Regions from separate parts of the Streptomyces sp. NPDC002574 genome, predicted to be linked through region 2. Evidence: predicted binding sites of a transcription regulator. Region 2 holds the regulator's gene; the other holds the start of a gene.

Region 1 (4,691 bases), on a different contig from region 2:
CTCCGCCCGCTCCGTCGAGGAGGTCGGCGAGGGAGAGGTACGCGGCGGTGACGGCGGAGCGCAGTGCGGTGTCATCGGTCATGGCGGTTCTGCCTTCCGGTGGGTGCGGTGAACGGCACGTCTCAAGGGGCAGACCGGTCCCGCGGCGCGGAGTCATCGGCGGAGAGCAGGAGTTCCAGTTCGGTGGTGAGGTTGCGGCGGGCGGTGTCCTCCCACCGCTCGTAGCCGATGGTGGTGCGGAACAGCCGCGGCAGCGCGAGGAGCTGGCGCAGCACACCGGCGCGTCCGGCCCGGAAGGCGTCGTCGGGGACGAAGCCGTACTCGTCGCGGACGGCGGCGGCGTAGGCGGCGTACGCGACGGGGTCGCCGGCCAGGACCGCGAGGTCGGCGTCGCACAGCACCTGGCCGTTGCGGTCGCCGTCGCCGGGGTGGTGGGTGACGGTGAGCCGGACGAGGCGCACGACCTCGGCGGTGATGGTGTCGGGGACGCCCGCCTCGGGGAGCGCGCGTTCGGCGAGGCGGGCGCTGCGCTCCTCGTTCTCCGAGCGGTCGGGGCGGTAGACGGCGTCGTGGAACCATGCGGCGAGCAGCACCGCGTCGATGTCCTCGGCGTACTCGGCCAGGGAGTCGACGTGGACGAGCACCGCGGCCAGGTGGTCGGTGGTGTGGTAGCGGCGCTGTGGTTCGGCCCAGCGGGCGAGCAGGTCCTCGCCGTAGGGCCTCGGGTCGACGGACTCGGTCTGGCAGCGGCGCAGCAGCGCGCTCCAGTGCGTCAGCAGCTCGGGATCGGTGGCGGCCATCCGGCCATTGTGGAGTACGGGGGTCGCGGGCCGGCGGAGGCATGTGGGATCCTGAATATATGTCTAGACCAATTTTCGAAGTGATCGCGCTCGACGTCGACGACGCACGCGCGGCCCAGACGGGGGGCGCGGACCGCCTCGAACTGGTCACCGACATGTCCGCCGACGGCCTCACTCCGCGCCGGGAGGTCTTCGCGGCCGTGCGCGCCGCGGTGGACGTACCGGTGCGCGTGATGCTGCGCGGCCGGGCCGACTTCGCGGCCGGCGACGCCCGGGAGGTCGACGCGCTGTGCGCTGCGGCGGCCGCCCTGCGCACGGAGGGGGCCGACGAGTTCGTGTTCGGCTTCCTGGACGCCGGCGGCGGGCCCGACCTGCGGGCGGTGCGGCTGCTGGCCGACGCCGTGGGCCCGGGCGCGCGCTGGACGTTCCACCGTGCCATCGACCACTGCGCGGACCGCACCACGCTGCGCGCGGCGCTGCGCGGACTGCCCGGGCACGACACGTACCTCACGGCGGGATCGGCCCGCGGCGTCGACGCCGGCCTGGACGTCCTGGTCGCGGAGGCCGCCGAGGGCGTGCCCGGTGATCCGCAGTTGATGGTCGGCGGCGGCCTGCGCGCCGAGCACCTGCCCCGGCTGCTCGCCGCGGGCATCGACGCCTTCCACGTCGGCGGCGCGGTCCGCCCCGGCGGCTGGGCGGGCCCTGTCGCCGCGGAGGCCGTGCGGACCTGGCGCGATCTGCTCGACGCGCCGGTCGCCGTGGGCTAGTTCGCGGCGTCACGCAGCCGGGCCCGGCGCCCGGGAACGCCCGAGGGCGGCACCCCGCACGGGGTGCCGCCCTCGATCGTGTACCGCTGAACCCTCGCGGGATCAGAAGTCCATGTCACCGCCCGGCATGCCGCCGCCGGCCGGGGCCGCGGCCTTCTCCGGCTTGTCGGCGATGACGGCCTCGGTGGTGAGGAAGAGCGCGGCGATGGAAGCCGCGTTCTGCAGCGCGGAGCGCGTCACCTTGGCCGGGTCGATGATGCCCTCGGCGATCAGGTCGACGTACTCGCCGGTCGCGGCGTTGAGGCCGTGACCCGGGGTGAGGTTGCGGACCTTCTCCACCACGACGCCGCCCTCGAGGCCGGCGTTGACCGCGATCTGCTTCAGCGGGGCCTCCAGGGCCAGCTTCACGATCGCCGCACCGGTGGCCTCGTCGCCGTCGAGCTCGAGCTTCTCGAAGACGTTGGACGCCTGGAGCAGAGCCACGCCACCACCGGCGACGATGCCCTCCTCGACGGCGGCCTTGGCGTTGCGCACCGCGTCCTCGATGCGGTGCTTGCGCTCCTTGAGCTCGACCTCGGTGGCCGCGCCGGCCTTGATGACGGCCACGCCGCCGGCCAGCTTGGCGAGGCGCTCCTGGAGCTTCTCGCGGTCGTAGTCCGAGTCGCTGTTCTCGATCTCGGCACGGATCTGGTTGACCCGGCCCTGGATCTGGTCGGCGTCGCCGGAGCCGTCCACGATGGTGGTCTCGTCCTTGGTGACGACGACCTTGCGGGCGCGGCCCAGCAGCTCCAGACCGGCGTTCTCCAGCTTGAGGCCGACCTCCTCGGACACCACGGTGCCACCGGTGAGGATGGCGATGTCCTGGAGCATGGCCTTGCGGCGGTCGCCGAAGCCCGGGGCCTTGACGGCGACGGACTTGAAGGTGCCGCGGATCTTGTTGACCACCAGGGTCGACAGGGCCTCGCCGTCCACGTCCTCGGCGATGATCAGCAGCGGCTTGCCGCCCTGCATGACCTTCTCCAGCAGCGGGAGCAGGTCCTTGACCGCGGAGATCTTGGAGTTGACGATCAGGATGTACGGGTCGTCGAAGACGGTCTCCATACGCTCCAGGTCGGTGGCGAAGTACGCCGAGATGTAGCCCTTGTCGAAGCGCATACCCTCGGTGAGCTCCAGCTCCAGACCGAAGGTCTGGGACTCCTCGACGGTGATGACGCCTTCCTTGCCGACCTTGTCCATCGCCTCGGCGATGAGCTCGCCGATCTGGGGGTCAGCGGCGGAGATGGAGGCGGTGGAGGCGATCTGCTCCTTGGTCTCCACGTCCTTCGCCTGCTCGAGCAGGGCGGCGGAAACGGCCTCGACGGCCGCCTCGATGCCACGCTTCAGGGCCATCGGGTTGGCACCCGCGGCCACGTTGCGCAGGCCCTCGCGGACCAGCGCCTGGGCGAGGACGGTCGCGGTCGTCGTGCCGTCACCGGCGACGTCGTCCGTCTTCTTCGCGACCTCCTTGACCAGCTCGGCGCCGATCTTCTCGTACGGGTCCTCGAGCTCGATCTCCTTGGCGATGGACACACCATCGTTGGTGATCGTGGGGGCGCCCCACTTCTTCTCGAGGACGACGTTGCGGCCCTTGGGGCCGAGGGTGACCTTGACGGCGTCGGCGAGCTGGTTCATCCCGCGCTCGAGACCGCGCCGTGCCTCCTCGTCGAACGCGATGATCTTGGCCATGTGAAGTGGTCCTCCCGGACTTGGGGTCCCCCCGCGGCACACGGCTGCGGGGAAGGATTACTCCAGGACCGCGCCGGCGCCCGCGACGGACGGCCTGCCTCCCGCCGGTTCCTTTCCGGCGGTCGAACGGGCCTCACCCACTCGGTCCTTTGTCACTCTCAACGTCAGAGTGCTAACGCCAATGATTAGCACTCGCCCTAGGAGAGTGCAAGCTGCTCGGCCGGTCGCCCGCGGCCCGCCGAAGATCCCCCCGGCGACCGCCGGCGCCCGGGGAACGCGCGAAGGCCCGCCCCTGTGGAGGGGGCGGGCCTTGACAGTGACGTTCGAGCGCGTTCGTACGCGGCGCTCCGTGGCCGATGCGCGGCGTCAGCCGGCGGCAAGGCGGACCATGTCCGCCTGCGGCCCCTTCTGGCCCTGCGAGATCTCGAACTCGACCCGCTGACCTTCCTCGAGGGTGCGGTAGCCGTCCATCTGTATCGCGCTGTAGTGCACGAAGACGTCCGCACCACCGTCGACCGCGATGAAGCCGTAACCCTTCTCCGCGTTGAACCACTTGACGGTGCCCTGAGCCATTCCTAACTCCCCTATTGCTGGCCCTTCACAGACCCGCACCTCGCGGACCCGGGTCAGACCTCACCCCCTACAGCCAAGGGGGCGTGCGCCGGAACGCGTCGACCGCGGCTGAATGTATCTGCACGGACGCTGTCTGCAACAGGTCAATCGGACGAGAAATCCGGGCACGGAGAAAGGGAAGAACGGCTCGAACGGCCAATAATCCGGGGCAACTCGGGCGGGACATATGTCGCCAACACGACAATCATCGCGGGAATTTGGCGATAAATCGTCGACAAGGACGCCCCGGGAAGACGCTTCACGCAGAGCGTTGCAGGGAGTTGCGAGCCTCCAGAGCAACTGTACAGCCCTTCAACTACCTCTCACGCACACAGGGGTGCCGGGAGCAACTCCCGGCACCCCTGGTCGTCCCGCGGCGCTCGCGGCTCAACAGCCCCCGGCGACCGCCGGGATGATCGAGACGGACGCGCCCTCGGCCACCACGGTCTGCAGGCCCTCCGAGAAGCGGACGTCGTCGTCGTTGACGTAGACGTTCACGAAGCGGCGCAGCTTGCCCGTGTCGTCCAGGACGCGCGCCGAGATGCCGGGGTGGTCCTTCTCCAGCGACTCGATGACCTCGGCCAGTGTGCCGCCGGCGGCGGGGACCTCGGCCCGGCCGCCGGTGTAGGGGCGGAGGATGGTGGGGATGCGGACGTTCGCGCTCATGATGCGGGGTTCACCTTCGTATCGGGACGGTCGGCGATCGGCGGTCGGGGTCAGCCGGCCAGGCCGGCGGCGCGGAACGCGTCGAGGCTCGGGCGGATGGTGGCCGTGGGGCGGGAGGTCG
Region 2 (4,691 bases):
GGACCGCCGCTCAACCGGATCCGAACCGGGCCGCCAGCGCGTCCCGTTGGGCTCGGACGAAGCCCGCGTCGACCACGGCTCCGTGTCCGGGGACGTAGAGCGCGCTCTCGCCGCCCAGCTCCAGCAGCCGGTCCAGGGTGCCCGGCCACCCGCCCGGGGCGGCGTCCTGGCCGGCCTGGGGCTCGCCGGACTCCTCGACGAGGTCGCCGCAGAAGACCACGACGGGCGTGCCGGGCACGACCACCACCAGGTCGTGGGTGGTGTGTCCCTCACCGGGGTGGACCAGCAGGACCTCGCGGTCGCCGCCGAGGTCCACCGCGCAGCGGCCGTCGACGAGGTGGCCGGGGGGCACCAGGACGTCCGCGGCCCGCGTCGCGGCCTCCTCGGCGACGCCGTACTCGATCGCGTCCAGGCGCAGCGCGGACCGCTCGCGGCCGAGGTGGGCGCCGAGCGTCATCTCGCCGAAGACCTGGGCGCCGGGGAAGGCGGCCGTCCCGAAGACATGGTCGAAGTGACCGTGGGTCAGTGCGATGTGCGTCACGTCGCGCCCGGTCAGCTCCCGCACCCGGCGGCCCAGCTCGGCCCCCTCGGCGACCGAGGAGCCGGTGTCCACCAGCAGGACCCCCTCGTCGCCGGCCACGACCCCGATGGTGACGTCCAGGAACGGCATCCGGCAGCGTGCGACCCCGGGCGCCAGGTGCTCCCAGCCGCCGAAGGCCCCCGGCGCCGTCGGTGTCGTCTCCACACCGCGACGGTATCCCCGCCCGGGTGGGCCGCGCGCGCTACGGTGGCCGGTCGAAGGGGTCCGGGTGCGGACCGCCCTTGCCGAGGTCTTGCCTCCCCGCCGTACACTGACTTGGGGAAAGCTGGCACTCACTTGTCGGGAGTGCCAGGGCACGGAGAACGACCGACGCACCGGTGAACGGACGACTGGAGGTGGACGCCGCAATGCTGAGCGAACGACGGCTCGAAGTGCTGCGCGCCATCGTCCAGGACTACGTGGGCACCGAGGAACCGGTCGGCTCCAAGGCGCTCACCGAACGCCACCGGCTGGGGGTGTCCCCGGCCACGGTGCGCAACGACATGGCCGTGCTGGAGGAGGAGGGCTACATCCAGCAGCCCCACACCAGCGCCGGCCGGGTGCCGACCGACAAGGGCTACCGGCTGTTCGTCGACCGGCTCACGAACGTCAAGCCGCTGTCGGGCGCGGAGCGCCGGGCCATCGGGAACTTCCTGGACGGCGCCGTGGACCTCGACGACGTGGTGGCCCGCACCGTGCGGCTGCTGGCGCAGCTGACCCGGCAGGTCGCCGTCGTCCAGTACCCGTCGCTGACCCGCTCGACCGTGCGGCACGTCGAACTGCTGGCCCTGGCACCGGCCCGGCTGATGCTGGTGCTGATCACGGACACCGGCCGGGTCGAGCAGCGGCTGGTCGACGCCCCCGCGCCGGTGGGCGAGACCGTGCTGGCCGATCTGCGGGCCCGGCTCAACAGCCGGGTGGTGGGACGCCGCTTCGCCGACGTCCCGCAGCTGGTGCAGGACCTCGCGGACGGCTTCGAGCCGGACGACCGGCCCTCCGTCCAGGTCGTGCTGGCGACGCTGCTGGAGACCCTGGTCGAGGAGACCGAGGAGCGGATCATGCTGGGCGGCACCGCCAACCTGACCCGTTTCGGCCATGACTTCCCCCTCACGATCCGCCCGGTGCTGGAGGCGCTGGAGGAGCAGGTCGTGCTCCTCAAGCTGCTGGGCGAGGCCGGGGATTCGGGCGTGACCGTGCGAATCGGTCACGAGAATTTCCACGAGGGCCTGAACTCCACATCGGTCGTCTCCGTCGGCTACGGTTCGGGCGACGAGGCGGTCGCGAAACTTGGCGTGGTCGGCCCGACCCGCATGGACTACCCCGGAACGATGGGAGCGGTACGCGCAGTGGCACGTTACGTCGGACAGATCCTGGCGGAGTCGTAGTGGCCACCGACTACTACGCCGTGCTCGGCGTGCGCCGCGACGCGAGTCCGGACGAGATCAAGAAGGCCTTCCGCCGTCTCGCGCGCGAGCTGCACCCGGACGTCAACCCGGACCCGAAGACCCAGGAGCGGTTCAAGGAGATCAACGCCGCTTACGAGGTGCTGTCGGACCCGCAGAAGAAGCAGGTCTACGACCTCGGCGGCGACCCGCTGTCCGCCAACGGCGGCGGTGCCGGCGCGGGCGCGGGCTTCGGCCAGGGCTTCGGCAACTTCAGCGACATCATGGACGCCTTCTTCGGCACGGCGTCCCAGCGCGGTCCGCGCTCGCGCACCCGGCGCGGCCAGGACGCGATGATCCGGCTGGAGATCGAGCTCGACGAGGCCGCCTTCGGCACGACCAAGGACATCCAGGTCGACACGGCGATCGTCTGCAACACCTGCCACGGCGAGGGCGCCGCCCCCGGCACCTCCGCGCAGACCTGCGACATGTGCCGCGGCCGCGGTGAGGTCTCCCAGGTCACCCGGTCCTTCCTGGGCCAGGTCATGACCTCCCGGCCCTGCCCGCAGTGCCAGGGCTTCGGCACCGTCGTGCCGAACCCGTGCCCGGAGTGCGCGGGCGACGGCCGGGTCCGATCGCGTCGCACGCTGACGGTGAAGATCCCCGCCGGTGTCGACAACGGCACCCGCATCCAGCTCGCGGGCGAGGGCGAGGTCGGCCCCGGTGGCGGCCCCGCCGGCGACCTGTACGTGGAGATCCGCGAGTTGCCGCATTCGCAGTTCCAGCGGCGCGGCGACGACCTGCACTGCACCGTCACCATCCCGATGACGGCGGCGGCGCTGGGCACGAAGGTGCCGCTGGAGACCCTGGACGGCCTGGAGGAGATCGACATCCGGCCGGGCACGCAGTCCGGCCAGTCGATCCCGCTGCACCAGCGCGGCATCACGCATCTGCGCGGCGGCGGCCGGGGCGACCTGGTCGTGCACGTCGAGGTGCAGACCCCGGGCAAGCTCGACCCGGACCAGGAGGAGCTCCTGCGGCGGCTGGCGAAGCTGCGCGGCGAGGAGCGGCCGCTCGGCCAGTTCCAGCCGGGCCAGCAGGGTCTGTTCTCGCGGCTGAAGGACGCCTTCAACGGCCGCTGAGCGCATGGCGTGACACCTACGGGGCGCGGGCACCCGCCCGCGCCCCGCGCGGCCGTGTGTCCGGGCTCGTGAAACGATGGACGCATGGCCGCGCTGACCGATCTGTCCACCCTCGCCGCGCATCCGGTCGTGCAGGCGCCGATGGCCGGCGGGACGTCCACCCCCGCCCTGGCGGCGGCCGTGTCCGAGGGCGGCGGTGTGGGTTTCCTGGCGGCCGGTTTCCGGACCGCGCAGGCCATGCGCGAGCAGATCGCGCAGGTCCGGGGGCTCACCTCGCGGCCCTTCGGTGTGAACGTGTTCATGCCGCAGCGCGAGACCGCAGACCCCGCACACCTCGAGGCCTTCGCCGCGCGGCTGGCCGGTGAGGCCACCCGCTACGGCACGTCCCTGGGCGACCCCGGCACGGGCGGCGACGCCGTGCTGGAGGACGCGTACGGGGCGAAGATCGCGGCCCTGCTGGAGGACCCCGTCCCCCTGGTGAGCTTCACCTTCGGCTGCCCGGAGCCCGCGGTGCTGCGGGCCCTCGGCGACGCCGGCACGGTCACCGTCGTCACCGTGACCTCGGTCGCCGAGGCGCGGGCGGCCGAGGAGGCGGGCGCGGCGGCGGTGTGCGTGCAGGGCGCCGAGGCCGGCGGCCACCAGTCCACGCACCGCGACGACCCGGAGCGGGACGGTACCGAGACCGGGCTGCTCGTCCTGCTGCCGCAGGTGCGGGCGGCCGTGTCGCTGCCCCTGGTCGCGGCGGGCGGCATCATGCGCGGCGCGCAGATCGCCGCGGTGCTGGCGGCGGGCGCCGACGCCGCACAGATGGGCACGGCCTTCCTGGCCTGCCCCGAGTCGGGGGCGCACCCGGTGCACAAGCGGGCCCTGACCGATCCCGACTTCACGGGGACCGAGCTCACCCGGGCGTTCACCGGCCGTCCCGCGCGGGGGCTGGTCAACCGGTACCTGCGCGAGCACGGCCGGTACGCCCCGCCCGGCTATCCGCGCGTCCACTTCCTGACCGCCCCGGTGCGCGCGGCGGCCGCCGCGGCCGGTGACCCCGGGGCGATGGCCCTGTGGGCCGGCCAGGGGCACGCCATGGCCAGGGACCTGCCCGCCATCGACCTCGTCCGGCTGCTCGCGGCCGAACTCGACTCCGCCCGGAGTGCTTTGTGACCGCCCCAGTCTTCGTTGTCGAGCCCGGCGCCCTGGGCCCGGACCGCATCACCCTCTCCGGCCCCGAGGGGCGGCACGCCGTCTCCGTGCGGCGGCTGCAGGTCGGTGAGGAGATCGTACTGACGGACGGTCAGGGGCGGGGCGCGCAGGGCGTCGTGGCCGCCGTGGACGGCAAGGACACCCTCGAGGTCGCGGTCACCGGGGTCCGGGAGGAGCCCGTCCCCCGTCCGCGGATCACGGTCGTGCAGGCCCTGCCCAAGGGCGACCGCGGCGAACTGGCCGTGGAGACCATGACGGAGGTCGGCGTCGACGCGATCGTGCCGTGGTCCGCGGCCCGCTGCATCACGCAGTGGAAGGGCGACCGCGGGGCCAAGTCCCTCGCCAAGTGGCGTTCCACCGCTCGCGAGGCCGCCAAGCAGGCCCGCCGTC

Evidence for each region. Region 2 encodes HrcA, which represses chaperone genes, less so after heat shock. Its sites were predicted from a motif close to TTNGCACTCNGNNNNNCNGAGTGCNAA; they were not measured.
Region 1: the regulator HrcA is predicted to act here: its motif matches at 3,478-3,504, upstream of groL (chaperonin GroEL).

Annotation. Positions count from the first base shown of each region.
Region 1 is NZ_JBIARB010000007.1:85,750-90,440, forward strand. It holds gene ACFYXS_RS17845 (maleylpyruvate isomerase family mycothiol-dependent enzyme) at 1-82, opposite strand, end outside; gene ACFYXS_RS17850 (hypothetical protein) at 123-800, opposite strand; gene ACFYXS_RS17855 (copper homeostasis protein CutC) at 860-1,567, shown strand; gene groL (chaperonin GroEL) at 1,670-3,292, opposite strand; gene ACFYXS_RS17865 (cold-shock protein) at 3,659-3,865, opposite strand; gene ACFYXS_RS17870 (ubiquitin-like small modifier protein 1) at 4,292-4,570, opposite strand; gene thrC (threonine synthase) at 4,621-4,691, opposite strand, start outside.
Region 2 is NZ_JBIARB010000001.1:332,617-337,307, reverse strand. It holds gene ACFYXS_RS01670 (MBL fold metallo-hydrolase) at 11-745, opposite strand; gene hrcA (heat-inducible transcriptional repressor HrcA) at 949-1,965, shown strand; gene dnaJ (molecular chaperone DnaJ) at 1,965-3,104, shown strand; gene ACFYXS_RS01655 (nitronate monooxygenase) at 3,189-4,262, shown strand; gene ACFYXS_RS01650 (16S rRNA (uracil(1498)-N(3))-methyltransferase) at 4,259-4,691, shown strand, end outside.